DNA from 3 places in the Pectobacterium versatile genome. Region 1 is predicted to be linked to each of the others. Evidence: predicted binding sites of a transcription regulator. Region 1 holds the regulator's gene; each other region holds the start of a gene.
The links. Region 1 encodes ArgR, which controls arginine synthesis, uptake and breakdown. Its sites were predicted from a motif close to ANTGAATAAAAATACANT; they were not measured.
Positions count from the first base shown of each region.

Region 2: a site for ArgR is predicted at 3,781-3,798, ahead of argC (N-acetyl-gamma-glutamyl-phosphate reductase). Genes of this name have one in related genera too.
Region 3: a site for ArgR is predicted at 4,595-4,612, ahead of argA (amino-acid N-acetyltransferase). Genes of this name have one in related genera too.

Region 1 is NZ_CP034276.1:756,831-766,786, reverse strand. It holds gene ispB (octaprenyl diphosphate synthase) at 1-692, shown strand, start outside; gene EIP93_RS03530 (DNA-binding protein) at 770-1,144, opposite strand; gene EIP93_RS03520 (DNA-binding protein) at 1,393-1,779, opposite strand; gene EIP93_RS03515 (helix-turn-helix domain-containing protein) at 1,967-2,230, shown strand; gene mdh (malate dehydrogenase) at 2,300-3,238, opposite strand; gene argR (transcriptional regulator ArgR) at 3,708-4,178, shown strand; gene tsaD (tRNA (adenosine(37)-N6)-threonylcarbamoyltransferase complex transferase subunit TsaD) at 4,264-5,277, opposite strand; gene rpsU (30S ribosomal protein S21) at 5,506-5,721, shown strand; gene dnaG (DNA primase) at 5,876-7,630, shown strand; gene rpoD (RNA polymerase sigma factor RpoD) at 7,784-9,622, shown strand; gene mug (G/U mismatch-specific DNA glycosylase) at 9,720-9,956, opposite strand, start outside.
Region 2 is NZ_CP034276.1:232,260-242,215, forward strand. It holds gene EIP93_RS01035 (PTS transporter subunit EIIC) at 1-284, opposite strand, end outside; gene EIP93_RS01040 (starvation-sensing protein RspA) at 607-1,806, shown strand; gene EIP93_RS01045 (GntR family transcriptional regulator) at 1,815-2,528, opposite strand; gene argE (acetylornithine deacetylase) at 2,583-3,734, opposite strand; gene argC (N-acetyl-gamma-glutamyl-phosphate reductase) at 3,937-4,941, shown strand; gene argB (acetylglutamate kinase) at 4,979-5,752, shown strand; gene argH (argininosuccinate lyase) at 5,815-7,188, shown strand; gene rmuC (DNA recombination protein RmuC) at 7,408-8,967, shown strand; gene ubiE (bifunctional demethylmenaquinone methyltransferase/2-methoxy-6-polyprenyl-1,4-benzoquinol methylase UbiE) at 9,155-9,910, shown strand; gene ubiJ (ubiquinone biosynthesis protein UbiJ) at 9,923-9,956, shown strand, end outside.
Region 3 is NZ_CP034276.1:1,177,747-1,187,702, forward strand. It holds gene recD (exodeoxyribonuclease V subunit alpha) at 1-616, shown strand, start outside; gene EIP93_RS05370 (LacI family DNA-binding transcriptional regulator) at 629-1,651, opposite strand; gene EIP93_RS05375 (L-talarate/galactarate dehydratase) at 1,977-3,173, shown strand; gene argA (amino-acid N-acetyltransferase) at 3,237-4,580, opposite strand; gene amiC (N-acetylmuramoyl-L-alanine amidase AmiC) at 4,945-6,189, shown strand; tRNA gene EIP93_RS05390 (tRNA-Met) at 6,336-6,412, opposite strand; tRNA gene EIP93_RS05395 (tRNA-Met) at 6,460-6,536, opposite strand; tRNA gene EIP93_RS05400 (tRNA-Met) at 6,605-6,681, opposite strand; gene mltA (murein transglycosylase A) at 6,954-8,084, shown strand; gene EIP93_RS05410 (4-hydroxy-tetrahydrodipicolinate synthase family protein) at 8,173-9,090, opposite strand; gene EIP93_RS05415 (TetR/AcrR family transcriptional regulator) at 9,134-9,835, opposite strand; gene EIP93_RS05420 (M20 aminoacylase family protein) at 9,919-9,956, opposite strand, start outside.

The sequences.
Region 1 (9,956 bases):
GGGGTAAAGCAACGGCAAATGCCGCCTTTGGCAACGCAGCAAGTGTGCTGGTTGGGGATTTCATCTATACCCGCGCTTTCCAGATGATGACCAGCCTCGAATCATTACGCGTTCTGGCGCTGATGTCAGAAGCGGTGAACGTGATTGCTGAAGGCGAAGTCTTGCAGCTAATGAACTGCAACGACCCGGATATCACTGAAGAAAGCTATATGCGCGTCATTTACAGTAAAACAGCACGTTTATTTGAAGCCGCAGCGCAATCATCATCGATCCTTGCCGGCGCGACGCCAGAGCAAGAAAAAGCGCTTCAGGACTATGGCCGCTACCTGGGCACTGCGTTCCAGTTAATTGACGATCTGCTCGACTACAGCGCGGACGGTAAAACGCTGGGTAAAAACACGGGCGATGACCTCAATGAAGGCAAGCCAACGCTGCCGCTCCTGCACGCAATGCGTCATGGTAATGCAGAACAACGTTCGATGATTCGCAAGGCGATTGAAGAAGGAAACGGGCGTCATCTGCTGGGACCCGTTCTTGCCGCCATGCAGCAATGCGGTTCACTTGATTATACGCGTCAGCGTGCCGAAGAAGAGGCAGATAAGGCGATTAGCGCACTACAGCTGCTGCCGGAAACACCACACCGCGCTGCGCTCGAAGGCCTTGCCCACTTAGCCGTACAGCGCGATTTCTAACGTGGTGTAAGGTTCTATCAGATAAGATCGTTGATTCATAAGTAGCGCTGCCTTGCAGCGCTACTCGTTCGCCAGACTTAGGCAGTCTGGTCGAGTGTGACATCATCCAGCCGAGACAGCATCGCTATTGTCCCTTCACGCAAGATGAAATTAATCAGCCGGCTTCGTTCATCAACGGAAAGTTGATGGAAAATATGCACCCACGATGACAGCAGGGTCGGCTCATTATCTATACGATAATACTCGGTTGGCGGATTTTCTTTTACTAGCAGAGAGTTCCTGACCTCGTTCGGCAAACTGCGAATAGAATATTCGACACCGCGCCCTTGAACCCCTTTCCGCCTGCGCTTTTCCCAACCGTCGTCTCGTGCCCGCTTGTTCAGCCCCTGCGGCGACTTAGGCAATCCACCTACACCAACCAGCTCACTTGTTGCAAACCACTCTTTGTCCATACTCGTCACTCCCTTGTTTGTTTTGAACAGGCATTACGTCAACTCGCCCAAAAGTTTCCATATAGTAGACTATAATTACCTAAACCGCTAACTTTTACACGTTACCGACACACCTAAGTAATAGAAGAAATGATTAAATCCAGCGTGATGCCCAACCACCGCAGCCAGAGAAAGTGCTACAAAGCGACAGAAAATACAGATTCCTTTTCATCACTGAGGCTAAGTTCAGAAAGATCGCCAGTAACGAATCAGTCAATCACCATTGATGAGACAGGTTCCCCATCCGACGGTGTAATACCTAACTGGCTCAGCGTGGTTGACACCCCGACTCGCAGAATATAAGCGATTAGCTCATCTCTTTCTTTTTCAGATAGTTGCTGATAAATTTGCATCCATACGGCCAGTGCCGCAGGCTGTTTCGCCGAGTAGGCGGAAGGCTCGATTTCGAGTAATAGGGATTTTTTTACCGTATCCGGCAAGCTGTGAATTGAGTACTCCACTCCTCTTCCCTGGACGCCTTTACGGCGACGCTTCTCCCATCCATCCTCGCGGGCGCGCTTATTTAATCCTTGTCTTGATTTCGGAAGGCCGCCGACTCCAACCAATTCGCTGGTAGCAAACCACTCTTTTTTCATTGCCTTTCATCCTGATAGTGCCATCCCTAACAAAAACGCCCTTATTTGGAAATTAATTGAGAATTTTAAGGAAAATTAATGCTATATTATTTCCAAATAATAATGTCATGTTAGTTCGGCATATAACTAACATCCGTTATTTATACCACTAATCTACAGTCGTCTTATAGCAAATAAGGGAAGGATTATGATTTTAAGGAAACAAGACTGGCATCCCGCTGATATCATTGCTGCACTGCGCAAGAAAAACACGACGCTGGCGGCGGTATCGCGAGCGGCCGGATTAAGCTCATCTACGCTAGCTAATGCACTCTCACGCCCTTGGCCCAAAGGGGAGTGGCTTATTGCCGATGCGATGGGTATTCACCCATCAGAGATTTGGCCCAGCCGGTACTACAATCCAGAAACCAATGAGCTTATCGACAGAAAAAAACTCATCCGTCCCGATTAAAAAAGAAAAGCCGGAGATCGACATCTCCGGCTTTTTATTCAACGTCACGTATTACAAGAATCTCAATGATTAATTCTTGATGAACGTCTCGCCTAACTCAATGTCCTGCTTCAGTGTATCCAGCATGCTGTTAAGCGCGTTTTGCTCAAAAGCACTTAATGTGCCGATGTCTTTACGCTCGGCGACGCCGTCTTTGCCTAACAGAATCGGCTGAGCGAAGAAGCGGGCATATTTGCCATCGCTTTCAACGTATGCACATTCCACCACACCGTTTTCGCCTTGCAGCGCACGAACCAGAGACAGACCAAAACGTGCTGCGGCCTGACCCATAGACAACGTTGCCGATCCGCCACCCGCTTTGGCTTCAACAACCTCAGTACCCGCATTCTGGATACGCTTGGTCAGATCGGCCACTTCCTGCTCGCTGAAGCTGATACCAGGAACCTGAGACAGCAGTGGCAGAATCGTCACACCAGAGTGTCCACCGATAACCGGCACATTAATGTCCTGCGGCTGTTTGCCTTTCAGCTCAGCAACGAACGTGTTGGAACGGATGATATCCAGCGTTGTGACGCCGAACAGTTTGTTTTTGTCATATACGCCAGCTTTTTTCAGCACTTCTGCTGCGATGGCAACGGTCGTATTCACCGGGTTGGTGATGATACCGATACAGGCTTTCGGGCAAGTAACCGCAATTTGCTCAACCAGATTACGCACAATGCCAGCATTGACGTTGAACAGATCGGAACGATCCATACCAGGTTTACGTGCCACACCCGCGGAGATCAGCACGATATCTGCACCAACAAGCGCTGGTTTAGCATCTTCACCGCTATAGCCTTTGATCTTCACTGCTGTAGGAATATGGCTCAGATCGACGGCAACACCCGGCGTTACTGGGGCGATATCGTAAAGGGATAGTTCTGAACCTGAAGGAAGCTGGGTTTTGAGGAGGAGTGCGAGTGCCTGACCGATACCACCTGCTGCTCCGAGAACTGCAACTTTCATCCTAAACTCCTTATTATCATAAAATAAAAAAGTGCCGTGAATTCATTTGGTTATAAACAGAATATAAAAATGGGGATACGTGCAACCTACTTATCTTTCCACAAATGACACGAGAGACAAAAAATACGCTATGTCTCTAATAATAAATCAAAAACAACCATTCGTTTGAAAGGTAAGTAAAGTTAGTAAGCTATTGAGCTATAACGCGGTGTTCATTCACGTGCGTTTAACCAGTGCGCTACATTACACCGATCAATGGCGTCCGAACAACATCATTCTGATAACATTTGATTTACTTTTATGTGACGCAGGACGCATTTTTCGGACTACCCAAGAGTCGATTTTTTTTGAAAACAGCGACTAACGCATATCTGGTGAAATGGATTGGAATTATACGCGATTTAATTGCATAAAAATTCACACAACTGCATAATAGGAAGATTAACCATAACAATTAATCCGGTGCAGAATGCGAAATTCGACAAAACAAGAAGACCTCGTTAAAGCGTTCAAAGCGCTGTTAAAGGAAGAGAAATTCAGTTCTCAAAGTGAAATTGTTCAGGCATTGCAAGACGAAGGATTTGAAAACATTAACCAATCCAAGGTGTCACGCATGCTAACGAAATTTGGCGCCGTGCGCACACGCAATGCCAAAATGGAGATGGTGTATTGTCTCCCTGCCGAGCTTGGCGTCCCGACGACGTCCAGCCCGCTGAAGAACCTTGTACTGGACGTGGATTACAATGATGCCGTCGTCGTGATCCATACCAGCCCTGGCGCCGCGCAGCTCATTGCTCGCCTGCTGGACTCACTTGGGAAGTCAGAAGGCATTCTCGGCACCATTGCAGGGGATGACACTATTTTTACCACCCCAGCAAGAGGCTTCAGCGTCAAACAGCTTTACGAAGCGATTCTGGTGCTATTCGAACAAGAGCTGTAATCCGCTTATACGCTAATGTTTTTGCTACGCTTTCTTCACTACGTGTAGAGCAGCTATCTACACGTAGCGATTACCGCTCGAACGCTCACACCGCAGGCAATTCAGCCAACGGCCAACGTGGCCGAACAGATACGCCCAGCGTCTGGCTCGCGCCATGCATCAGACGTACACTGCCTGCATAGGCAATCATCGCGCCATTATCCGTACAGAATTCAGGCCGCGCATAAAACACTTCACCGCCGCGTTTCGCCATCACTTCACCTAAGCGCTGGCGCAGCGTCCGGTTTGCACTCACGCCCCCCGCCATGACCAGTCGTTTAAAGCCCGTCTCATCCAGCGCGCGACGACATTTTATCGCCAGCGTATCTACGACGGCGTCTTCAAACGCACGAGCAATATCGGCACGCGTTTGATCGTCATCACCATTGCTACGAATCGTATTGGCAGCAAACGTTTTTAGCCCAGAAAAACTGAAATCCAGCCCCGGCCGATCGGTCATCGGGCGCGGAAACGTAAAGCGTTGGGAATTCCCCGCCTGCGCCATTTTCGACAGCATTGGACCACCAGGATAATCTAATCCCAGTAATTTCGCCGTTTTATCAAACGCTTCACCCGCCGCATCATCAATCGACTCGCCCAGCAAACGGTACTCTCCAATGCCCGTCACGCTGATGAGCTGCGTATGACCACCAGAGACCAGCAGCGCCACGAAAGGAAACGCCGGCGGGTTATCTTCCAGCATCGGCGCCAGCAAATGCCCTTCCATATGGTGCACAGGAATCGCCGGTACACCCCAGGCGAATGCCAACGATCTACCTATCGTCGCGCCCACTAATAGCGCGCCAACCAAACCAGGGCCGGCGGTGTAAGCCACACCATCGATATCGTCAGCCTGTAACCCAGCTTCGCGCAGCGCCGCCTGAATCAACGGAACCGTTTTACGCACGTGATCGCGTGAGGCGAGCTCAGGCACTACGCCGCCGTAATCAGCATGCAATTTAACCTGGCTGTATAACTGATTGGCGAGCAAACCGGTTTCCGTGTCATAAATGGCCACACCAGTTTCATCACAGGATGTTTCGATACCCAATACGCGCATTGCTGTTCCTAACGTTGATGATGATACGAGCACGCGTTAAATGCCGCTTGCTTCAAACTGCAGATAGTCTACCATAAGCGGCCTGATTTCTGCGCTGGCCGTGGTTGGGCGTTTTATGATCACCGCAATGCTTTACAAAGACGTCACGTTTGCAGTAGAATTCCGCACCATTTTGAAAAGGCTGGCACAAGGCCAGCGGCAAACCGAATTTATTGAGGTGAGAGGCACATGCCGGTAATTAAAGTACGTGAAAACGAGCCGTTCGACGTAGCTCTGCGTCGCTTCAAACGTTCCTGTGAAAAAGCAGGCGTTCTGGCTGAAGTTCGTCGTCGTGAGTTTTATGAAAAACCAACGACCGAACGCAAGCGCGCTAAAGCTTCTGCAGTGAAACGTCACGCGAAGAAATTGGCTCGAGAAAACGCACGCCGCACTCGTCTGTATTAATTTTCAGGAGGGTTTCCCTCCAACGCGTGATTAATCCGCAGACTTAGCAGTTGCATACGTAAGGCCGTGCTTTCCGAAAGGAAGCGCGGCTTGTTGTCGTTTATAAGCTATATCCAATGTAATCACCTTACAGAAGGGTATACACCAGGGGCTTATGGCTGGACGAATCCCACGCGTATTTATTAATGACCTGCTGGCTCGCACCGACATCGTCGATCTCATTGACGCGCGCGTCAAACTGAAGAAGCAGGGCAAAAACTACCATGCGTGCTGTCCGTTCCATCACGAAAAAACCCCCTCATTCACCGTAAACGGTGACAAACAGTTCTATCACTGTTTTGGCTGTGGCGCACACGGCAACGCCATAGACTTTTTGATGAATTACGATCGTCTCGAATTCGTTGAAACCATTGAAGAGCTGGCCACCCAATATGGCCTCGAAGTGCCTTATGAAACCGGCACGGGCCCGACCCAGTTAGAGCGTCACCAACGGCAAAGTCTGTACGAATTGATGGGACAGCTCAGCGGGTTCTATCAACAAGCACTAAGCCAATCAGTCGGTACACCAGCGTTGCAGTACCTGCAACAGCGCGGTTTAAGCGCAGAAGTGATCAGTCATTTTGCAATTGGCTTCGCCCCGCCCGGCTGGGACAACGTTTTAAAGCGCTTTGGCCGCAATAATGATGACCGCAGCACATTGAACGATGCAGGCATGCTGGTGACTAACGATCAGGGCCGAATGTATGACCGCTTCCGCGAGCGTGTGATGTTCCCCATCCGCGACAAACGGGGACGAGTGATTGCCTTCGGCGGACGCGTATTAGGCGATGGTACCCCAAAGTACCTTAACTCGCCGGAAACAGAAATTTTTCATAAAGGTCGCCAGTTGTACGGCCTGTATGAGGCGCAGCAAAGTCACCCAGAACTCAAACGACTCTTGGTTGTTGAAGGCTATATGGATGTGGTGGCGCTGGCGCAGTTTGATATTGACTATGCGGTGGCATCGCTGGGTACCTCCACAACCGCCGATCACATTCAGTTACTATTTCGCGCCACAGACCTGGTGGTGTGTTGTTACGACGGAGACCGTGCTGGACGTGAAGCGGCATGGCGCGCGCTGGAAACTGCGCTACCCTATTTGAACGATGGTCGTCAGCTACGCTTTATGTTCCTGCCAGACGGTGAAGATCCCGATACGCTGGTGCGTAAAGAAGGCAAAATCGCCTTTGAGCAGCGAATGGAACAGGCCCTGCCGCTGTCGCAGTTTCTGTTTGAAACGCTGCAACAGCAGGTGGACATGAGTTCACCCGACGGTCGTACTAAGCTCAGCACGCTGGTGCTACCGCTGATAGGCCAGGTACCGGGAGAAACGCTGCGGATGTATTTGCGCCAGCAGCTCGGTAACAAGCTAGGAATTTTGGACGACAGCCAGTTGGACAGACTGCTCCCAAAAGTGGCAGAGCAAGCTCAATCCTACCAGCCGCCGCAACTAAAAGTCACAACTATGCGTATACTTATAGGACTTTTAGTACAAAACCCAAGATTGGCTGCAGAGGTGCCTGACCTCGCGCTGGAAGGCATTGAAGAAGACAAAGTGGCGGGTTTATCCCTGTTTCAAGACTTGGTGAAAACCTGCAACGCCAGCCCTGGGATGAACATGGGCCTGCTGTTGGAAAAATATCGCGACAGCAAGTACCGCAAACAGCTTGAAACCATGGCTTCATGGAACCATATGATCGTAGAGGAAGAGCTCGACGAGAAGTTCAGAATCAGTCTGGCAGAGCTCTACGATCAGCTGTTGAAACAGCGACAAGAAACATTGATTGCCCGTGACAGAACGCATGGGCTCAACGCCAAAGAAAAAAAAGAGCTTTGGTCGTTGCAACTGGCGTTGACCAGAAAACACTGATACAGAGGCTTAATTGCCGATAAATAGCAGGGTTGAGCCCTGCAAAGAGCCGCTACAGGGGCGCGGCGATAAGAAAAATACCCCTAATGCTATTGTTAGCGAACTACGCTGACCGACACCAACCCAAATACTCTGAAGTGTGGATACCGTCTTATGGAGCAAAACCCGCAGTCACAGCTGAAGCTGCTTGTCACCCGTGGTAAGGAGCAAGGCTACCTGACCTATGCTGAGGTCAATGACCATCTGCCGGAAGATATCATCGACTCGGATCAGATCGAAGATATCATCCAGATGATTAACGACATGGGCATCCAGGTGATGGAAGAAGCACCGGATGCAGACGATCTGTTGCTGGCCGAAAACACCAATGATGCCGATGAAGATGCAGCAGAGGCTGCTGCGCAGGTTCTATCCAGTGTTGAATCGGAAATTGGTCGCATCACCGATCCGGTTCGCATGTACATGCGTGAAATGGGTACCGTTGAGCTGTTGACGCGTGAGGGCGAGATCGATATCGCCAAGCGTATTGAAGACGGCATCAACCAGGTTCAGTGCTCTGTTGCAGAGTATCCTGAAGCCATTACTTACCTGCTGGAACAGTATGACCGCGTCGAAGCGGGCGAAAGCCGCCTGTCCGACCTGATCACTGGCTTCGTCGATCCTAATGCGGAAGAGGACATTGCGCCTACCGCGACTCACGTTGGTTCCGAGCTTTCGAGCGAAGAAATGGACGATGACGATGAGGAAAAAGAAGACGAAGAGGAAGAAGAAGACGACAACAGCATCGATCCTGAGCTGGCGCGTGAGAAGTTCACCGAGCTGCGTGTGCAATATGAAACGACACGTCAGGTTATCAAAGCTCACGGTCGTAGCCATGCATTGGCAGCACAGGAAATCCTGAATCTGTCCGAAGTCTTCAAACAGTTCCGTCTGGTGCCGAAACAGTTTGATTTCCTGGTTAACAGCATGCGTTCCATGATGGATCGCGTTCGTACTCAGGAACGTTTGATCATTAAGTTGTGTGTTGAACAGTGCAAAATGCCGAAGAAAAACTTCGTCACGATGTTCACTGGCAATGAAACCAACAACACTTGGTTTGCCGCAGCAGTCGCAATGGGCAAGCCATGGTCTGAAAAGCTGAATGATGTTGAAGAAGACGTCACCCGCAGCCTGCAAAAACTGCAGCAGATCGAAGAAGAAACCGGCCTGACGATCGAGCAAGTTAAAGACATCAACCGTCGTATGTCGATTGGTGAAGCGAAAGCGCGTCGCGCCAAGAAAGAAATGGTGGAAGCCAACCTGCGTCTGGTTATTTCTATCGCGAAGAAATACACCAACCGTGGTTTGCAGTTCCTCGACCTGATTCAGGAAGGCAACATCGGTCTGATGAAAGCGGTAGATAAGTTTGAATACCGCCGTGGTTACAAATTCTCGACCTATGCCACTTGGTGGATCCGTCAGGCGATCACCCGTTCTATCGCCGATCAGGCGCGTACCATCCGTATTCCGGTACACATGATTGAGACGATCAACAAACTGAACCGTATCTCTCGTCAGATGTTGCAGGAAATGGGACGCGAGCCAACGCCGGAAGAGCTGGCTGAGCGTATGCTGATGCCAGAAGACAAGATCCGTAAAGTGCTGAAAATCGCGAAAGAGCCGATTTCAATGGAAACCCCGATTGGTGATGATGAAGATTCACATTTGGGCGATTTCATCGAAGATACGACGCTGGAGCTGCCGCTGGATTCCGCCACGTCGGAAAGCCTGCGTTCTGCGACACACGACGTTCTGGCTGGCTTGACCGCACGTGAAGCGAAAGTCCTGCGCATGCGTTTCGGTATCGATATGAACACCGACCATACGCTGGAAGAAGTGGGCAAACAGTTTGACGTTACGCGTGAACGTATTCGTCAGATCGAAGCGAAAGCGCTGCGTAAACTGCGCCACCCAAGCCGTTCCGAAGTGCTGCGTAGCTTCCTGGATGATTAATTCATCCCTCAGCTAATCCGCACGGTAGATAGCCTCACGATAAATAACCCCAGTTCGCTGGGGTTATTTTTTGCCTGTCAGAACGCTCAGATTGAATTTATACGTTATCCTGCAACGCCTGATGCAATTCCTGATATGACGCCACCAGCGACTCCAGCGTCGCACGATTCAGCCCGCTAGGGTTCGGCAGTACCCAAACCTGCGTTTTGCCAATACACAGCGCCTGACGCCCCCAGGAAACCTTCTTGATACCAAACGCCTGACTGAACGCCTGCTTCCCTAACACCGCCAGCGCACGCGGCTGATAGCGTTCCATCTTCTCAACAATCACATT
Region 2 (9,956 bases), 520 kb from region 1:
ACGTCTGGCTGCGATGTCGCTGTAGGCGAAAGCGTTGTGGAGGAAAGCTGGGCGTTCAGCAGTTCGTAATACTCATTGACCTGCGGCCCGATAATAATCTGAAACTGTTCACTCTGGTGTTGGGCACCTAATATGCCTGGCAGACTTTTGATGGCTTCAGTTTGCACTTTACTTTCATCAATTAAATCAAACCGAAGCCGCGTCATGCAGTGCCAGGCTTTATTAATATTTTCGCTTCCGCCAACCAGTTTAATGATTGACTGAATAACGTCATTTTTTCCCATGAAATAAACTCCCCGCATAGCCTTATGTTATTTTTGGCCGAATTATTTCCACCGATATTAAAAACTTAAAGAAGAAAAAACAAACCAATAAAACATGAAGTTCGTCACATGGTTAGTCTATAAGGGGCTTTTTGTTGCCATTATTCGATAATTGGTCTGGTTTTTTAATCAATTTAATGGATTTTTCAAACCAAAATAAATCTTTTAAATAATAGGTTTACAATAAAAGAAAAAATAAGTAGAAAACAAAAAAAGAAACTGATTTTAGACTGTGTTTTTGCCGGGTAAGGCTATTCCGGTAAATGCTCTGGAGGATATTTTTGTGTTGCCGACAATCATTACTGACATTGAATGTCTTGTTACCCGCCCCGACCGTCATAATTTAGTGACGGTGGTGGTTCACACGGATAAAGGCGTGACGGGTTATGGATGTGCGACCTTCCAGCAGCGCCCGCTGGCCGTCAAAGCGATGGTGGACGAGTACCTCAAACCGCTGCTGCTAGGACGAGATGCTAACCACATTGAAGATCTATGGCACATGATGATGGTCAACGCTTATTGGCGTAACGGTCCGGTTATCAACAATGCGGTGGCGGGCGTCGATATGGCGCTGTGGGATATCAAAGGCAAGCTGGCGGATATGCCGCTTTATCACCTGTTTGGTGGGAAATCTCGCGATGCTATTGCCGCTTACAGCCATGCTGCCAGCGATACGCTGGACGGGCTGTATCAGGACGTGGATCGGCTGTATGCGCAGGGCTATCGTCATATCCGCTGCCAGCTAGGATTCTATGGCGGTAATCCCGATGCGCTGCACAGCACGCGGCAGCCAACGGAGGGAGCCTATTACGATCAGGATCAGTACATGGCCAACACGCTCGCCATGTTCCGTGCGCTGCGTGAGAAATACGGCGATCGTTTCCACATCCTGCATGATGTCCATGAGCGTCTGTTCCCGAATCAGGCCGTGCAGTTTGCCAAAGCGGTAGAAGTTTATCGTCCCTATTTCATCGAAGACATTTTGCCGCCTGCGCAAAATGAGTGGCTGGCGCAGATCCGCAGCCAGAGCGCGGTGCCGCTGGCGACCGGGGAGCTGTTTAATAACCCCGCCGAGTGGCAGAATTTGGTGATTAATCGTCAGGTTGATTTCATCCGCTGCCATGTCTCACAGATTGGCGGGATTACGCCAGCGCTGAAACTGGGTGCGTTCTGTCAGAACTTTGGCGTTCGTCTCGCGTGGCATTGCCCGCCGGATATGACGCCGATCGGTGCGGCGGTCAACATTCACCTCAATATCCACCTGCATAACGCCGCGATTCAGGAATTTGTCGCTTACCCGGAAAATACCCGCAAGGTCTTCCCGCAGGCGGTGGAACCGGAGAAGGGCTATCTGTATCCGATTGAGCGCCCAGGTATTGGCGTGGGTATCGATCTGGACGCGGCGCGGCAGTTCCCCGTCGTCTATCGTCCGCACGAATGGACGCAGAGCCGCCTGCCGGATGGCACGATGCATACGCCCTGAGTGAATTATTACGGCGACTGGCGGAAATTCAGGTTATCGCGGTTGAAGGGGATGACGTAGGTGCAGGCGTAGTTGATATCAATGATATCGCTCGATTCGTACACGCGACCACCCTGTAAAATACCGCGATTAAGAATGTGCATCGCCGCTGTGCCTTTCTTGCAGCCCAGTAGCTCAGCCTGTGCTTTAGTGACGTTAACCGCCTGATAATGTGTCAGGTAGTGTGAAATCGCGTAGCCCTTGCTGAGCACATACTGCTGAATAGAGCTTTCAATAATCTTCTGACTCATGTCTGGGAAGTCTGCGGCGGGCATCTTCGATATCTCAATCTGCACCTTACGGTTATCGACATAACGTAATCGGCTGAATTCCCAGATGAACGTATTTTCGCTGATAGCAAAAACCTGCTGCTCTTCCCGAGTCGGCAGCCGCTTATGCAGGCTAAGCAGACGGAATGAAATCTGATTAAATTTCTTTTCGGTAATCGAGTTATACACCAGCGGGTTGCTGCGTACGCCCTGATTGATGAAGTTACCGGAGCCTTGCACCATATGGATTGCGCCGATGCTGGCGAGTTTTTCCAATGCCTGACGAATGGTGAAGCGCGACACGCCGTATTCTTCCGCCAACTGGCGTTCCGGCGGCAGCTTTTCCGGTAGCGGATCGGTGTGCTGATAGATTTTGCTCAGTAGATCCTGTGCGATGAAATCTTTCTTTTTCATTCTCTGTCTCAAAATGACCTTGCCAGCATGGCTGGCAAGGCCGCTTTCGTCGGATCAGTGGTGGCAGAAGTGATGAATCACCTGCGAGATCAGATCCCGCGTTGGTTTAATAAACTTGGTATCAATATATTCATCCGGCTGGTGCGCCTGTTCGATCGATCCTGGCCCCAGAACCAGCGTCGGGCACAGCGTCTGAATAAACGGCGCTTCGGTGCAATAGTTCACGATTTCCGTTTTCGTTCCCAGCAGCTTCTCCACGACGGACACCAGACGGTGATCGGGCGGGCACTCATAGCCAGGAATCGGAGGATGCAGCTCGCTGATGGTCAACCTGCCCGGCCAGCGCTGGCTTACAGGCTCAAGCGCTTCTGACAGCAAACCGTCCAGATCGTTGAGCGTAATGCCCGGCAGCGGACGGATATCCATATGCAGTTCACAGCAGCCGCAGATACGGTTAGCGGCATCGCCGCCGTGAATGTGGCCGAGGTTCATAGTCGGGTGAGGAATGTGGAAAATCGGATTGTGATAGCGTTCCTGTAGCGTGTTACGCAATACCAGCAGATGAGAAATGGCTTCGTGCATCAGCTCAATCGCGTTCACGCCGCGCGACGGATCGCTGGAGTGGCCAGACTGCCCCTGAATGCGGATCGCGTTAGACATATGGCCCTTGTGGGCACGCACCGGTTGCAGTGAGGTCGGTTCGCCGATGATGGCGCAGTCCGGGCGAATCTGCGTGGATTCGGAGAAATACTTGGCGCCGGCCATCGTCGTCTCTTCATCTGCCGTTGCCAGCACGTAGAGCGGTTTCGTCAGCTTGGTCGGATCGATATCGCGCAACGCATCCAGAATAAAGGCAAAGAAGCCTTTCATGTCCGCCGTACCCAGGCCGTACAGCTTGTTGTCATGTTCGGTCAGCGTGAACGGGTCACGCGTCCAGCGACCGTCGTCGAACGGGACGGTGTCGGTGTGGCCTGCTAACAATAAGCCACCTTTTCCTTCACCAATCCGCGCCAGCATATTAAATTTATTGAGGGTGCCGGGGACTGGTTGGACTTCCACGTGGAAGCCGAGATCGCCGAACCAGCCGGCCAGCAGGTTGATTAAGGTATGATTACTTTGATCGAGCGCGCTGTCGGTGGCACTGATGGACGGTGTGGCTATCAATGCCCGATATAGCTCAATAAAAGGGGGTAAATTCATCTTCACTGTTGACAGCCTCTGGTTAGGATAGTATCAATATTCATGCATTTATTTTGAATAAAAATACAATAATGCTCGGCGAAAGGAAACCCAAAGGTACGGCGATGACGATTCGTCACTTTCACTGAGTTTCGCGGGTGAACAGCGTACCGACGCTGGTGAGCCCTGTTACCTGTTCCATAGATAAGTAAGAAGGTATACGGATCCCATGCTGAATACGCTGATTGTTGGTGCAAGTGGTTATACCGGCGCTGAGCTTGCGCTCTACCTGAACCGTCACCCACAGATGAACATAACCGCTTTGATGGTTTCTGCGCAAAGTGTCGATGCAGGAAAATTGATTTCTGATTTACATCCGCAGCTCAAAGGCATCATCGATGTTCCGGTAAAACCGCTGACCGATGCGGAAGAAGCGGCGAAAGGCGTGGATGTCGTTTTTCTGGCGACCGACCACAAAGTCAGCCACGATCTGGCCCCTGTTTTTCTGGCGGCAGGCTGCACCGTTTTTGATTTGTCTGGCGCGTTTCGCGTACAAGATGCCGAATTTTATCGTCGTTACTATGGCTTTGAGCATCAGCACCCTGACTGGCTGGCAAAAGCGGTTTACGGGCTGGCCGAATGGCGTGCGGAAAGCGTAAAACAGGCACAACTGGTTGCCGTGCCAGGCTGTTATCCAACGGCTGCGCAGCTGGCGCTGAAGCCGCTGCTGGATGCCCAACTGCTGAACCCGGCTCAGTGGCCGGTGATTAATGCCGTGAGCGGCGTGAGCGGGGCGGGGCGTAAAGCGTCGCTGACCAGCAGCTTCTGTGAAGTCAGCCTGCAACCGTACGGCATTTTCAACCACCGCCATGAGCCTGAAATTTCAACGCACCTCGGCACGCCAGTGATCTTCACTCCGCATTTGGGCAACTTCGCTCGCGGTATTCTGGAAACTATCACCTGTCGCCTGCAACCGGGCGTAACCCAGCAGGATATCGCTGAGGCTTATCACAACGCTTATCACGATAAGCCGCTGGTTCGCCTGTACGATAAGGGCGTTCCGGCGCTGAAATCCGTTGTCGGCCTGCCGTTCTGCGATATCGGTTTCTCTGTTGATGGTGAGCACCTGATCGTGGTGGCAACCGAAGATAACCTGCTGAAAGGCGCGGCGGCACAGGCTGTGCAATGCATGAATATTCGTTTTGGTTTCCCTGAAACCCAATCGTTAATTTAATCACTACTGGTCCCGACATTTCGAGGCGCGAAGCATAATGAATCCGTTAATTATCAAATTAGGTGGCGTTTTACTGGATAGCGAAGAAGCGCTGGAACGTCTGTTCACTGCGCTGGTAGCTTACCGTCAGGAACACCAGCGTCCGCTGGTGATTGTGCACGGCGGCGGCTGTCTGGTGGATGACCTGATGAAGAAACTGTCGCTGCCCGTCGTGAAGAAAAACGGCCTGCGCGTCACGCCTGCCGATCAGATTGATATCATCACCGGTGCGCTGGCGGGTTCCGCCAACAAGACGCTGCTGTCATGGGCGAAGAAGCATGACATCAACGCGGTCGGCTTGTGTCTGGGCGATGGCGGCAGCACGACGGTCACGCAGTTAGATGAGTCTTTGGGCTTTGTGGGTAAGGCAGAAGCGGGATCGCCTGCGCTGCTGAACACGCTGCTGTCTGCGGGCTATCTGCCTGTTGTTAGCTCCATCGGCATTACGGCACAGGGCGACCTGATGAACGTCAACGCTGACCAAGCGGCGACGGCACTGGCGCAAACGCTGGGTGCGGATTTAATCCTGCTGTCTGACGTTAGTGGCATTCTGGATGGTAAAGGCCAGCGTATTGCCGAAATGACGGCAGGGAAAGCCGAGCAGCTGATCGCTCAGGGCATTATTACCGACGGCATGATTGTTAAGGTCAACGCCGCGCTGGATGCCGCTCGTGCGCTGGGTCGTCCGGTTGATATCGCCAGCTGGCGTCATGTTGAGCAGCTACCTGCGCTGTTCAACGGCGTAGCGATTGGCACGCGTATTCTGGCGTAAGTCGTTTCTGGGTATGGCATGATGCGATACCAACGTGAATTATATTTTTGGGAGTAAGGGTTATGGCTTTGTGGGGCGGTCGGTTTAGTCAGGCAGCAGATCAGCGTTTTAAACAGTTTAATGACTCACTGCGGTTTGATTACCGTCTGGCGGAACAGGACATCGTTGGCTCGATCGGCTGGTCGAAAGCGCTGGTGACGGTAAATGTGCTTAGCGAGCAGGAACAGCAACAGCTGGAACAGGCGCTGAATGCGCTGCTGGTTGAGGTACAGGCCGATCCTGAGATGATCCTGCAAAGCGATGCAGAAGACATTCACAGCTGGGTTGAACTGCGTCTGATTGAGAAAGTCGGCGATTTAGGTAAAAAGCTGCATACCGGTCGTAGCCGTAACGATCAGGTCGCGACGGATCTGAAACTGTGGTGCAAGGCGCAGATTGCTGAACTGCTGCTGTCGGTACGCCAGCTGCGTCAGGCACTGGTTACGACGGCGGAAGCCAATCAGGATGCGGTTATGCCGGGTTACACCCACCTACAGCGCGCACAGCCGGTGACGTTTGCGCACTGGTGTCTGGCCTACCATGAAATGCTGGCGCGTGATGAAAGTCGTCTGGAAGATACGCTGAAGCGTCTGGATGTCAGTCCACTGGGCTGCGGTGCGCTGGCAGGAACGGCTTATCCGATCGACCGTGAGCAACTGGCGGGCTGGCTGGGATTTGCCTCGGCCACGCGTAACAGTCTGGATACGGTTTCCGATCGCGATCATGTACTGGAACTGCTGTCTGATGCTTCGATCGGCATGATCCACCTGTCGCGTTTTGCCGAAGATCTGATCTTCTTCAACAGCGGTGAAGCGGCGTTCGTTGAGCTGTCTGACCGTGTGACATCCGGTTCTTCCCTGATGCCACAGAAGAAAAACCCGGATGCACTGGAGCTGATTCGCGGTAAATGCGGTCGCGTACAGGGCGCGTTGACCGGCATGATGATGACGCTTAAAGGCCTACCGCTGGCGTATAACAAAGATATGCAGGAAGACAAAGAAGGGCTGTTTGACGCACTGGATACCTGGCACGATTGCCTGATGATGGCGGGTCTGGTGCTGGAAGGCATTCAGGTTAAGCGTCCGCGCTGTAAAGAAGCGGCCGAGCAAGGCTACGCGAACTCGACAGAGCTGGCGGATTACCTGGTCGCGAAAGGCGTTCCGTTCCGTGAAGCGCACCATATCGTGGGCGAAGCGGTAGTTGAAGCCATTCGTCAGGGCAAAGCATTGGAAGCGTTGCCGCTGGCCGATCTGCAAAAATTCAGCGCCGTGATTGGCGAGGATGTGTACCCGATTCTGGCGCTACAATCCTGTCTGGATAAGCGTGCGGCACAAGGTGGCGTATCACCGCAGCAGGTTGCCAAAGCGATTAGTGATGCGAAGCAGCACTTAGCCTAAGTTGCCCTCTTCTGTTTCAGTTCCCCCAACGTGGTGTTTCGCGTTGGGGGATTTCTGCGTTACCGATCTGATTCTTCTGCAAATTATCATCTATCCATGTTCATATGGAATGCGGCTCGCATTTTTCTGCTCAGCGTCTTCCCCACCAGAATTGTTTCTGGACATCCATACAGTATCATTTTACCTTGACCGACAGCGTGAAAGGCCTGCGGAGGCAAAGTGGATATCAGCATATTTTATGGTCTGGGCGGCAGTGCGGTCGGGCTATTGGTCGGGTGGTTAATTGCCAGCCTGATTCATCAGCAGAAGTTGTCGCGGCATGACACCGAACAGCAGTTGCTGGCGCAGACATTGCAGCAGGCTCAGCAGTCACTCAGCGAACAGCAGCAGGCAAAACAGCAGGACGAACAGCGGCTACGGCAAAATGAGCTAGAGCTGCGCACGGTTCACGCTCAACTCTCTGCCAGCCATGAAAAGCTGCAACAGCTTGCTGAACTCCGCGAGGAATGTGTGCAGTTAAATCAGGAACTGCGAACGCTGCGTGAAATCAACAGCTCGCAGGAAGCGGAGCTGCGGGAAGTCACCATTCGGCTGGAAGAAACCCGTATGGCGGCGGAAGAAAAGCAGCGTCTGCTGGCAAACAGCGAACAGCGGTTGACGACGCAGTTTGAGAATCTGGCGAACCGGATTTTTGAACATAGCGGCCGCAAAGTGGATGAACAAAATAAACAGAGTCTGGATAAGCTGCTGATGCCGCTGCGTGAGCAGCTTGATGGTTTCCGCCGTCAGGTGCAGGAAAGCTTTGGTGCGGAAGCGCGCGAGCGTCACACGTTGGCGCATGAAATCCGCAATCTGCAACAACTGAACGCGCAGATGGCACATGAAGCTATCAATCTGACGAAAGCACTGAAAGGCGACAATAAGACGCAGGGTAACTGGGGCGAGGTGGTGTTAAGCCGCGTGCTCGAAGCCTCCGGCCTGCGTGAAGGCTACGAGTATCAAACTCAGGTTAGCGTGCAAACAGGCACAAATAGCCGCCTGCAACCGGATGTCATCGTGCGTTTACCGCAGGGCAAAGATGTTGTGATCGATGCCAAAATGTCGCTGGTGGCCTACGAGCGCTATTTTAATAGTGACGATGATGCAGAGCGGAGTGTGGCGCTGAACGAACATTTGCTCTCGGTTCGCAGCCATATTCGGCAGTTGAGCAGCAAAGATTATCAGCAGCTTCCGGGTCTGCGTTCGCTAGATTATGTGCTGATGTTTATTCCGGTCGAACCTGCCTTTCTGGTCGCTATCGATCGCCAGCCCGAATTGATCAACGAGGCGTTAAAGCACAATATTATGCTGGTCAGCCCGACCACGCTGCTGGTGGCATTACGCACCATCAATAATTTATGGCGCTATGAACAACAGAGCCGCAATGCACAGCAGATCGCTGAAAAAGCGTCGCGGCTGTACGATAAGCTGCGGTTGTTCGTAGACGACATGGAAGCGCTGGGGCAGAGTCTGGATAAAGCGCAGGGCACTTATCGTCAGGCGATGAATAAACTTTCCTCTGGGCGTGGTAACCTTATTGGCCAGGCTGAGGGGTTCCGTGCGCTGGGCGTAGAAATTAAACGCACGATCAGCCCGTCATTAGCAGAAAAAGCAACGGCCCATGAGCACGCTGAACGCGATGAATTACCGGATTCCGTAGCACCCGACGCTGTTTCACCAACCGTGGAAACGGAGGGCGAAGAAGGGGAATCCCCCTTAGCGACTCGTAACCTATCCTAAATAATTCGAGTTGCGTGAAGCCAACGCACAAGCAGCTTGAAGTATGACGGATATAAATAGGTATGGATTTCGCGGGCTTGGCTCCAGGCTATGCGAAATTAGTGCAGTGGGGTTTTTATACGGGTCTGGTACACTCTCACCATAAATGGGTAGACCCGAAATTTGACTGAAATAGTAGGCGGATAAGATGGCAAGTGAGCAGGAGAAAACGGCCGACTTTGGTTTTCGGACTGTCGCCAGGGATGAAAAAGAAGTCATGGTGGCTGAGGTTTTTCATTCTGTAGCAGCAAAGTATGACTTGATGAATGACCTGATGTCCTTTGGTATCCACCGTGTCTGGAAGCGTTTCACTATCGAATGTAGTGGGGTACGACGTAACCAGCGTGTTCTGGATCTTGCCGGAGGAACAGGAGATTTAACTGCCAAATTCTCCCGTATGGTTGGCGAAGGTGGTGAGGTCATTCTGGCGGACATCAACGCATCAATGCTGAAAGTGGGCCGCGAAAAACTGCGTAATAAAGGCATTATCGACAACATCAACTACGTGCAGGCCAATGCTGAAGCGCTGCCGTTCCCTGATGACTTCTTCGACTGCATTACTATCTCCTTTGGTCTGCGCAACGTGACGGACAAAAACAAAGCGCTGCGCTCAATGTACCGCGTGCTGAAGCCAGGTGGTCGGTTGCTGGTGCTGGAGTTTTCCAAGCCGATCATTAAACAACTGAGCACCGTTTATGATGCTTATTCATTCCATATCCTGCCGAGGATTGGCGAAGCCGTGGCGAGTGATGCTGGGAGCTACCGCTATCTGGCGGAATCTATCCGCATGCACCCCGATCAGGAAACGCTGAAAGGGATGATGGTCGATGCCGGTTTTGACAGTGTTAACTATTTCAACCTCACCGGTGGAATCGTTGCGCTGCATCGTGGGTTTAAATTCTGATTGGAAACGCCAATGCTGATAACGTCTTTTCTGACCGCTACGCTGG
Region 3 (9,956 bases), 420 kb from region 1:
GTGTGTCGAAGGGTATCGTGATTATCTACAGCTTGTTGCTGCGGGCGCAACGCCGGATGCCGTGCTGCTTGCTTTCCAACGTTATCGCCAGCTGTGCGCGTTGCGTGAAGGGCCGTTTGGCGTAGCAGGACTGAATCAGCGTATTGAGCAGGCTTTGCATCAGTCAGGGCTGATTCAGCGCAGTCGTAATCCGCTTAACCGCTGGTATCCCGGCCGGCCGGTCATGATTGAACGTAACGATGCCGCATTGGGTCTGTTCAATGGTGATATCGGTATCGCCATGATAGGGGAAAGCGGGGAACTGCGCGTATTTTTCCCCTTGCCGAATGGCGAAACCAAAGACGTTACGCCAAGCCGTCTGCCGCCGCATGACACAGCCTATGCGATGACAGTGCATAAATCGCAGGGATCGGAGTTCGATCATACGGCGCTGGTGCTGCCGAACCACTATTTACCGGTGCTGACGCGGGAACTGGTGTATACCGCTATCACGCGTGCGCGCCAGCGTTTGTCACTCTATACCGATGTCCGCATTCTCTGCCGGGCGGTGAAAACGCCAACGCAGCGCTATAGCGGCTTGGAAGAGAGAATTAGCGCACTAATGATGCGTCCTTGATGGGGGATAACGTCAGGCGGACTCACGCTCAATCAGCGAAAAACCGATATCCATGATGGGGGAGGGCACGCTTTTCCCCTCAATCTTTTCTGCCAGCATGGCCGCTGCGTCGGTGCCGATCTTCCAGCGATCGACCCTGACCGTCGTAATCGTTGGTGTGCTGTGTGCAGCGAAATCGAGATCGCCAAATCCCATCACGGCCAGTTGCTTCGGCACCGCTAATCCTCTGGCGGCAGCTTCGATCATCACACCTTGCGCTAGCGTATCGGAACTGCAAATGATGGCATCAAAAACGTCGCCATCGGCGAGAAGTTCGATCAGCCCTTGCCGCCCTAACGCCAGCGTCGCAGGCCACGGGGCGAGGGCTTCACGCACGTAAGTTCCCGGCTGTTTTTGTATGATGTCGTAAATGCCCTTCTTACGCAGCCCGGCACGCGCGTCTTCGGTCCAGACCAGGCCAAAGCGCAAATGTCCTTTACCCAGCAAATAGTGTCCGATGGTGTTCCCGATACTTTCATGGGAAAAACCGACCAGCATATCGAGCGGCGTCGGGGTGAGATCCCAGATTTCGACGACGGGGATCGTGGCGTTGAGCAGGAGACGTTTGAGTTCGGGCGTATGGTGGATACCGGTGAGGACGATACCGTCTGGGCGACGAGAAAGCAGGGTGGCGACAATCTCTGCCTCGGATTTATTGGTATAGCCAGCGACGCACAGCAGCATGTGGTAACCGCGTGCGGCTAGCTCATCGCTGATCGCCTGAACGGTATCAACGAACATATTGTTATTGATTTGCGGCACAACGACGGCAATCAGCTTGCTGCGTCTTGAGGCGAGCCCGCCTGCTAACATATTGGGGATATAGCCTGTGGCGCGGACCGCTTCCATCACCTTATTCACGGTTTCCGCACGAACAATTTTCGGATTGTTCAACGCGCGGCTGACGGTCATGGGCGAAATGCCTGCGGCACGCGCGACATCTTCAAGCGTGGGAGCGCGCGGCGGCATGCTGCTGGCGTTTTTATCGCGTTTCAATCACGGGTTCCCTTCTGAGGCTGCGCGCACATTTACATGTCGCTGGATTATCGTTGATGGCACATCGGTTTACCAGTCGCCTGTGTTTCTACAACCTGCCGAATTGTCTCGTTTTTTCCGGCTGGCCCCAGAGCGGGCTAGGCTGCATTTCCGCTGTATCCTCTTACTTTTCGTGGTGATTGCGCAATCATTAATTCTGTCTCTCGATGAACGATTTTATCGTGTTAATGATTATTGTGTGATCTGTGTTGCATGTTTTTTCTTCGTTTATCGCTATCTTCCTTCTGTTTATGAATGTTAGCGCAATCATTTTACGAGGTGAGACATGACTATCAGTGCAAATTCAGCGGCGGTTAGCTATGCAAAAGTCACGAACGTCAGAACGGCTGCCGAGTCGGGCGATCGAATTGAATGGGTAAAACTCTCTCTGGCGTTTTTGCCGCTGGCAACGCCGGTTAGCGATGCGAAAGTACTGACCGGAAGGCAAAAACCGCTGACCGAAGTCGCGATTATTTTTGCGGAAATCCGCAGTCGTGATGGGTTTGAAGGGGTGGGGTTCAGCTATTCCAAGCGGGCGGGTGGACAGGGCATTTATGCCCATGCGAAAGAGATTGCCGATAACCTGCTGGGCGAAGATCCGAACGATATCGATAAGATCTATACCAAGCTGCTGTGGGCTGGTGCGTCGGTTGGCCGCAGTGGAATGGCGGTGCAGGCGATTTCTCCGCTCGATATTGCACTGTGGGATATGAAAGCCAAGCGTGCAGGTTTGCCCCTGTCTAAGCTGCTGGGCTCACACCGTGATTCCGTGCAGTGTTACAACACCTCCGGCGGCTTCCTGCATACGCCATTGGATCAAGTATTAAAAAATGTCGTGATCTCCCGGGAAAGCGGTATCGGCGGGATAAAACTGAAAGTCGGGCAGCCGAATACGGCGGAGGATATCCGTCGTCTCACGGCGGTGCGCGAAGCGCTGGGGGATGATTTCCCGCTGATGGTGGATGCCAATCAGCAGTGGGATCGCGAAACGGCGATTCGGATGGGCAGAAAGATGGAAGCCTTTAATCTGATCTGGATTGAAGAGCCGCTGGATGCCTACGATGTGGAAGGTCACGCGGCGCTGACGGCCGCGCTGGATACGCCGATTGCCACTGGCGAGATGCTGACCAGTTTCCGCGAACATGAACAGCTAATACTCGGGAACGCCAGTGATTTTGTCCAGCCGGATGCGCCGCGCGTGGGCGGGATTTCGCCTTTCCTGAAAATTATGGACTTGGCCGCGAAGCACGGTCGTAAACTGGCACCGCATTTTGCGATGGAAGTGCATTTGCATCTGGCTGCGGCCTATCCGATTGAACCCTGGCTGGAGCACTTCGAGTGGCTGAATCCGCTGTTCAACGAGCAGCTAGAGCTGCGCGATGGGCGTATGTGGGTATCCGATCGTCTGGGACTAGGATTTACGCTGAGCGAACAGACAAGGAAGTGGACAACATTAAGCTGTGAGTTTGGCAAGCAGCCATAAGCGGATGAAAGATTGTGGCCGACTTTACGGTCGGCCACGAGAAGCGTTATTGAGTGGAATAACTCAGAGGTCTAGCACCAGAATCTTCGAGCGACGCTGGTAGTTGTACAGCGCCTGCTTTTTCTTCGGCAGCATTTCCACTTCGGCGGGTAAAAAGCCGCGTTCCTGGAACCAGTGGATGCTGTGCGTCGTCAGTACAAACAGCTTTTGCAGACCTTGCTGACGTGCCTGAGCGGCAACGCGCAGTAACAGCATATCGCCGCGTGATGAGCTGCGGTAATCCGGGTGAACCGCCACGCAGGCCATTTCACCAATGCTCTCTTCCGGGAACGGATAAAGCGCGGCGCAGGCGATAGTCAGGTTATCGCGTACCACGACAGTGAATTTGTCGATCTCCATTTCCAACTGCTCGCGCGAGCGTCTGACCAGAATACCTTGCTCTTCCAGCGGGCGAATCAGCTCCAGAATACCGCCAATGTCATTGATGGTCGCACGGCGAACCTGCTCGGCGCTTTCCATCACGATCTGCGTACCGATTCCGTCACGTGAGAACAGTTCCTGCAACAGCGCACCGTCGTCCTGATAGCTAATCAGATGGCTGCGGCGCACACCGCTACGGCAGGCTTTGACCGCGCCGCGCAGGAATCGAACCGTACCCGAATGGTAATCGCCAGCTTGTTCCAGTGCATCAATACGCTGCTGTGCATCGTCAGGGAACAGCTCGGAAATGATGTTGCCTTCTTCATTGGTCACGCCCTGTGAGGAGCAGAAGCCGATCATCTTCTCTGCTTTCAGCTTAATGGCGAGCTGGGTCGCGACCTCTTCCGAGGTTAAATTGAAACTTTCACCCGTGACTGACACGGCAACCGGACCGAGCAGCACAATCGCACCGCTATTCAGCTGGCGGTGAACGGCTTCTTCATCAATACGGCGGATACGGCCGCTGTGGCAGTAGTCCACACCGTCATCAACGCCAAGCGGCTGCGCGATAATAAAGTTACCGCTGACGACATTAATGTGGGCACCTTGCAGCGGTGTGTTGTTCAGGCTCATCGACAGCCGAGCGGTGATGTCCAACTGCAACATTCCTGCCGCTTGCTTGACCAGTTCCAGCGTGGTGCTGTCGGTGATGCGGGTATTTTTATGGTAGAGAGGCTCGTAGTGATGCGTTGTCAGGTTGGCGTCGATCTGGGGACGAGCACCATAAACCACCACCAGCTTGATCCCCAGACTGTGTAACAGCCCGATATCATTTACGATGCTAGAGAAGTTGGCATGTTCAATGGCTTCGCCACCTAACATGATGACAAACGTTTTGCCACGGTGGGCATTGATATAGGGAACTGAATGGCGGAAGCCCTGAACCAGTTCTGTACTCCGTTCCTTCACTGCGAGCCCTCTTTGCATTTTTATTCGTAATTTCTGTATTTTTATTCTTTATGACGTAAAAGGCAAGAGGAAGTATTAACCAGAAAAGTCAGGATTCTGTTTCATCTTGCTACCATGCCCTAAATAATTCGAGTTGCAGGAAGGCGGCAACCGCGCGAATCCCCAGGAGCTTACATAAGTAAGTGACTGGGGTGAGCAAGGGAAGCCAACGCACATGCGGCTTGAAGTATGACGGGCATGAATAGGATTTTTGCATGACAGAGTGGAACAGATTCGTTAAAGTTTTTGACAATTTTTACCTTTATTCATTTTTTAATGACCTATCCAGTGCATTGGCAACACAACAGCGCAGGATAGCGCACAGCAATCAGATCGGAGTGGCATGTCTCATTCGAATCATCATTTGACTCGACGGCGTCTATTACAAACCGCAGCAGCAACCTGGCTGTTAAGCGTAAGTGGTGTAGGGATAGCGGCGACGACACAGGTCGTTGCCGTGCGCGTCTGGCCGTCCTCCGCCTATACCCGCGTCACGCTGGAATCCAATCACCCGCTGAAATATAAACAGTTTAGCCTGAGTAATCCTGAACGCATCGTGGTGGATATCGAAAATGTTCATCTAAACAGCGTGCTGAAGGAGATAGCCAGCCAGTTTACGTCAGATAACGATCCGCTGATTAAAGAAGCGCGCATCGGACAGTTTGATAAAACCACGGTGCGCTTGGTGTTGGAACTCAAGCAGCAGGCGACGACCAAGGTCTTTACGCTGGGGCCGGTGGCCGAATTCAAGCACCGGCTGGTGCTGGATTTGTATCCTGCCGCAGGGCGCTACGACAACGAAGACGATCCGCTGCTGGCGCTGCTGGAGGATTACAACAAAGGCGATCTGGAACGTACGCTGCCGGCAGAAGCGCCGAAAGCCGGGAAGGCTGGGCGGGATCGTCCGCTGATTATCATGCTCGACCCTGGTCACGGTGGTGAAGATCCCGGTGCGATTGGCAAGAATAAAACGCGCGAGAAAGACATCGTGCTGCAAATCGCCCGCCGTTTGCGCAAGCTGATCGATAATGAATCCAACATGAAAGCGTATATGACGCGTAATGAAGATGTATTCATTCCGCTGCGCGTGCGGGTGGCGAAAGCGCGCAAGCAGCGTGCCGATCTGTTCATTTCGATTCATGCGGATGCGTTTACCAATCGATCGGCAAGAGGATCGTCGGTTTTTGCGCTGTCGAAGAAAGGGGCAACCAGTACCGCTGCCAGATTTCTGGCAGAGACCCAGAACGAATCGGATTTGATCGGTGGTGTGAGCATGAGCGGCGATCGCTATCTGGATCACACCATGTTCGATCTGGTGCAGACCGTGACCATCAGCGACAGTCTGAAGTTTGGTAAAGAGATCCTGACCCGGCTGGGTAGGGTGAATCGTTTGCATAAAAACAGCGTCGATCAGGCCGGATTTGCAGTACTGAAAGCGCCGGATATTCCGTCTGTTCTGGTTGAGACGGCATTTATCAGCAATCTGGAAGAAGAGCGTAAGCTGCGCACCAGCCATTTCCAACAGCAAATTGCGGAATCCATTTTTGCAGGAATTAAAGCCTACTTTGCCAGTCAGGCCGAACGGTAGTTGATGTAGCACGATGGCCGCGTCTTGCTGGCGCGGTTCAGAGGGAATAAATAGGTCTGGGACGTGGTGTAGGAACTGCATGGAAAATAGATGACGCAGAAAACAAAAAAGCACCCGTTAAGGTGCTTTATCGTTTTAGTCTTAGTTGGTTGCGGGGGCCGGATTCGAACCGACGACCTTCGGGTTATGAGCCCGACGAGCTACCAGGCTGCTCCACCCCGCGTCCGTATGACTTATCTTTACTTCTCTTGATGGACGACTCACATCAATTGGTTGCGGGGGCCGGATTCGAACCGACGACCTTCGGGTTATGAGCCCGACGAGCTACCAGGCTGCTCCACCCCGCGTCCGTACTAACTTTACTATCAACTTTCTTTACTACTTTCACTTCTCTTGATGGACGACTCACATCAATTGGTTGCGGGGGCCGGATTTGAACCGACGACCTTCGGGTTATGAGCCCGACGAGCTACCAGGCTGCTCCACCCCGCGTCCGTGGATGCGCACTATACTCTCCATGAGTATTGATGCAACCTATTTCTATAAAAAGCACGGCATTGGGTTGTCAGGTGATTGATTTATCACCTGATAGGTTGTTTTGTGACCGTAATATGGCGATAAGCAGAATCTCCTGACTTTTGTTACGCCGCGTGCCGAACGGAATACGCGTGATCCGTGGATTTATATGCTGTCCCATTCCTTTCTCGATAGCCGTTTGTTATCGTTCGACGGTAAATTTTTTGATGTAAAAAGCGAGCGCAAAGATGAAGGGACGGTGGGGAAAATACGTGTTGACCGCAGTGGTCATTGCCATTCTGGCGGGGTGCCAATCCAGGCCAACCGATCGCGGGCAGCAATATAAAGATGGTCACCTCAACCAGCCTCTGGAATTGGTGAATGAACCTAATGCCAAAGGAAAACCAGTCAACGCACGGGATTTTATGACTCAGGTTTCTGAAATCCGGTCGGCGTCACCTAATCTGTATTCGCGCAATAATACGACCTTTCAGGCGATTGAAAACTGGATGATGTCAGGCGCGGATACCCGCGAGCTGAGCAAGTTTGGTCTGAACGCCTGGCAGATGGAAGGCGTCGATAACTTTGGTAACGTGCAGTTCACCGGTTATTACACGCCGGTATTGCAGGCGCGCCATACCCGTCAGGGTGAATTCCGCCATCCTTTATATGCCATGCCGTCAAAGGGCAAAAATAACCGTCGACTACCGGATCGTGCCGGCATTTATTCAGGTGCGCTAGATGAGCGACTGGTTCTCGCCTGGACCAATTCGCTGGTCGATAACTTCATGATGGAAGTGCAGGGCAGCGCCTATATTGATTTTGGCGATGGACGCCCGCTGACGTTCTTTGGTTACGCTGGCAAGAACGGCCATGCCTACCGCAGTATTGGTAAAGTGCTGATCGATCGTGGTGAAGTCGCGCGTGAAGATATGTCGATGCAGGCGATCCGCAAATGGGCGGATCAGCATTCTGAATATGAAGTGCGTGAACTGTTTGAGCAGAATCCTTCCTTTGTGTTCTTTAAGCCCATGATGTCTGCGCCCGTCAAAGGGGCTAGCGCTGTGCCGCTGGTGGCGAAAGCCTCCGTTGCTTCTGACCGTTCGCTGATCCCGGCAGGCACGGCTCTGTTAATGGAAGTGCCGCTGCTGGATAACGTAGGTAAATTCACTGGCAAGTATGAAATGCGCCTGATGATTGCGCTGGATGTCGGCGGGGCGATTAAAGGCCAGCACTTCGATATGTATCAGGGCATTGGGCCGGATGCGGGTCACTCGGCTGGCTTCTATAACCACTATGGCCGGGTCTGGGTTTTGAGGAACGCGCAAAGCAGCCCGACGAATGCTTCAGGATCGCTGTTCGTCAACAATCCACAGTAGTTATCTCTTTCGTTTGAAATCTCAGAAGTGGTGTAAAGATGAGCCACTTCTGAGATGAAACGCTTGCTCTCCACCCACCAGAACAGAATTAGCTGTTAAAGCCGTATTTTCTGCTCAGCCCTAATTCGTTCACGATACGAATACCTGAATCCAACGCTTCGCCCTGCAATCCTCGCAGCGGACGGCGCAGACTGCCTGCCGGTAAACCTACCGCTTTCATTAATGATTTCACCGCCACGGGATTGATTGCCGAGTAGGTGTAGTGCAGCAGCGGCAGCAAATGTTGATAGGCCTTACGGAAGCGTTCTGCATCCTCACCGTTTTTCCACGGACGAGAAATTTCAGCCAGTTCTGCTGGGGCAATATTGCCGGTCATGTTGGCCGTCCCATGCCCTCCCAGTGACATCGTTGGCACCACCAGACCCAGGTTGGGTGAGTCGCAGCACATCACCGACACATCGGGATTGCCTGCCAGAACTTGTGCCACCTGACCCACGCGGGTGGTGGATTCTTTATGAATAACGTAGTTCGGGTGTTGGAAAATACGCAGCAGCGATGTCCAGTGCAGGTCTGTTTTTACGCGCGGTGGGTTGTTATAAATCCCCAACGGCAAATCGGTCGCATCTGCAATTTCCAGAAAATAGCTTTCGATATCGCTCTCGCTGGCACAGATATAGGCGGGGGCGGCGATAATGGCACCGTCTGCGCCGTTGTCATGTGCATAGCGAACATAGTCAATAGTGGTATCGGTATTGTTACCAGTACAGCCGTAGAACAGCTTCATTTTGCTGGTGCTGTATTGCGCGGTTCGGCGGATGATCGCCTTTCTCTCATCTGGGGACAGCATGGAGACTTCCCCTGTTGAGCCCATAATCAAAACGGCCGCGGTGCCGTTGTCTTCCTGGAATTTTAATAACGCCTCAAATGCGCCGAAATCCACGCTGCCATCGTCATTAAAAGGCGTAATGAGGGCAACGAATGACCCTTCAATTTTTTCTCTGCTCATGTCTGTTTCCTGTCAATGTAAACGTGTTGCGAATAACTAAAAATCAGGACTGAAGTGATGTCTCAGTCAGTGGTTTGGCGGTAAAACCCGCCTCGACAAAACGTAATAGATGCGACAGCACGCGATCGTCATCGCGGTTGTCACACAGCCCTTTGGAAAGCAACGCCAGACGGCCAGAACGCGGATCGGCGTCGGTTAACACGTGCATGGCGGCACCACGGGCAAATTCATAGCGCCAGATAACCTCCGCGCGCGATAACGCCGGCAGCGCCTGAGAAAAGGCATCGATAAAACGGTGAGCGACGTGATCGAACTGGGCTGAAAGCAAGGCGGTTACCTCCAGACCCGGTGTCGCCCGCAAATGCTGTAACAGGCGAACGACAATACGTCCGCCGTCGGGTGTGCGAGCTGTTTTAACCAGCGGGCGCAATAGCGCATCCAACAAAGCGGCAACGGGCAGTTCATTACCCTGATTGGCCTTTTCCACCTCATCCAGCAGACGGGTTCTTTCGTCATTTAACGGGCCGAGAACGTTGTCCAACACGGCACGCAGTAATCCTTCTTTAGAGCCAAAGTAATAATTCACCGACGCCACATTCACGTTGGTGGCTTCCGTTATTTCGCGAATCGTCGTTAGCTCACTGCCTTTGCAGGCGAAGATAGTGATGGCTTCACGCAGGATGCGCTGTTTAATGTCTGCCTCTTTTTCTTTGCTTTGATCTTTGGTTTTCAATAACGCCACCATGATTCATCCTTTTGCTCACGCTTGCCGTCGGGGGCACCGACGTCATGCGTTGTGATAGTGAGGCCGTGGAAAATGCGCTGTCGCTAGGCCAGTTCTTGAAAACCCAACTCTTGATAAACCA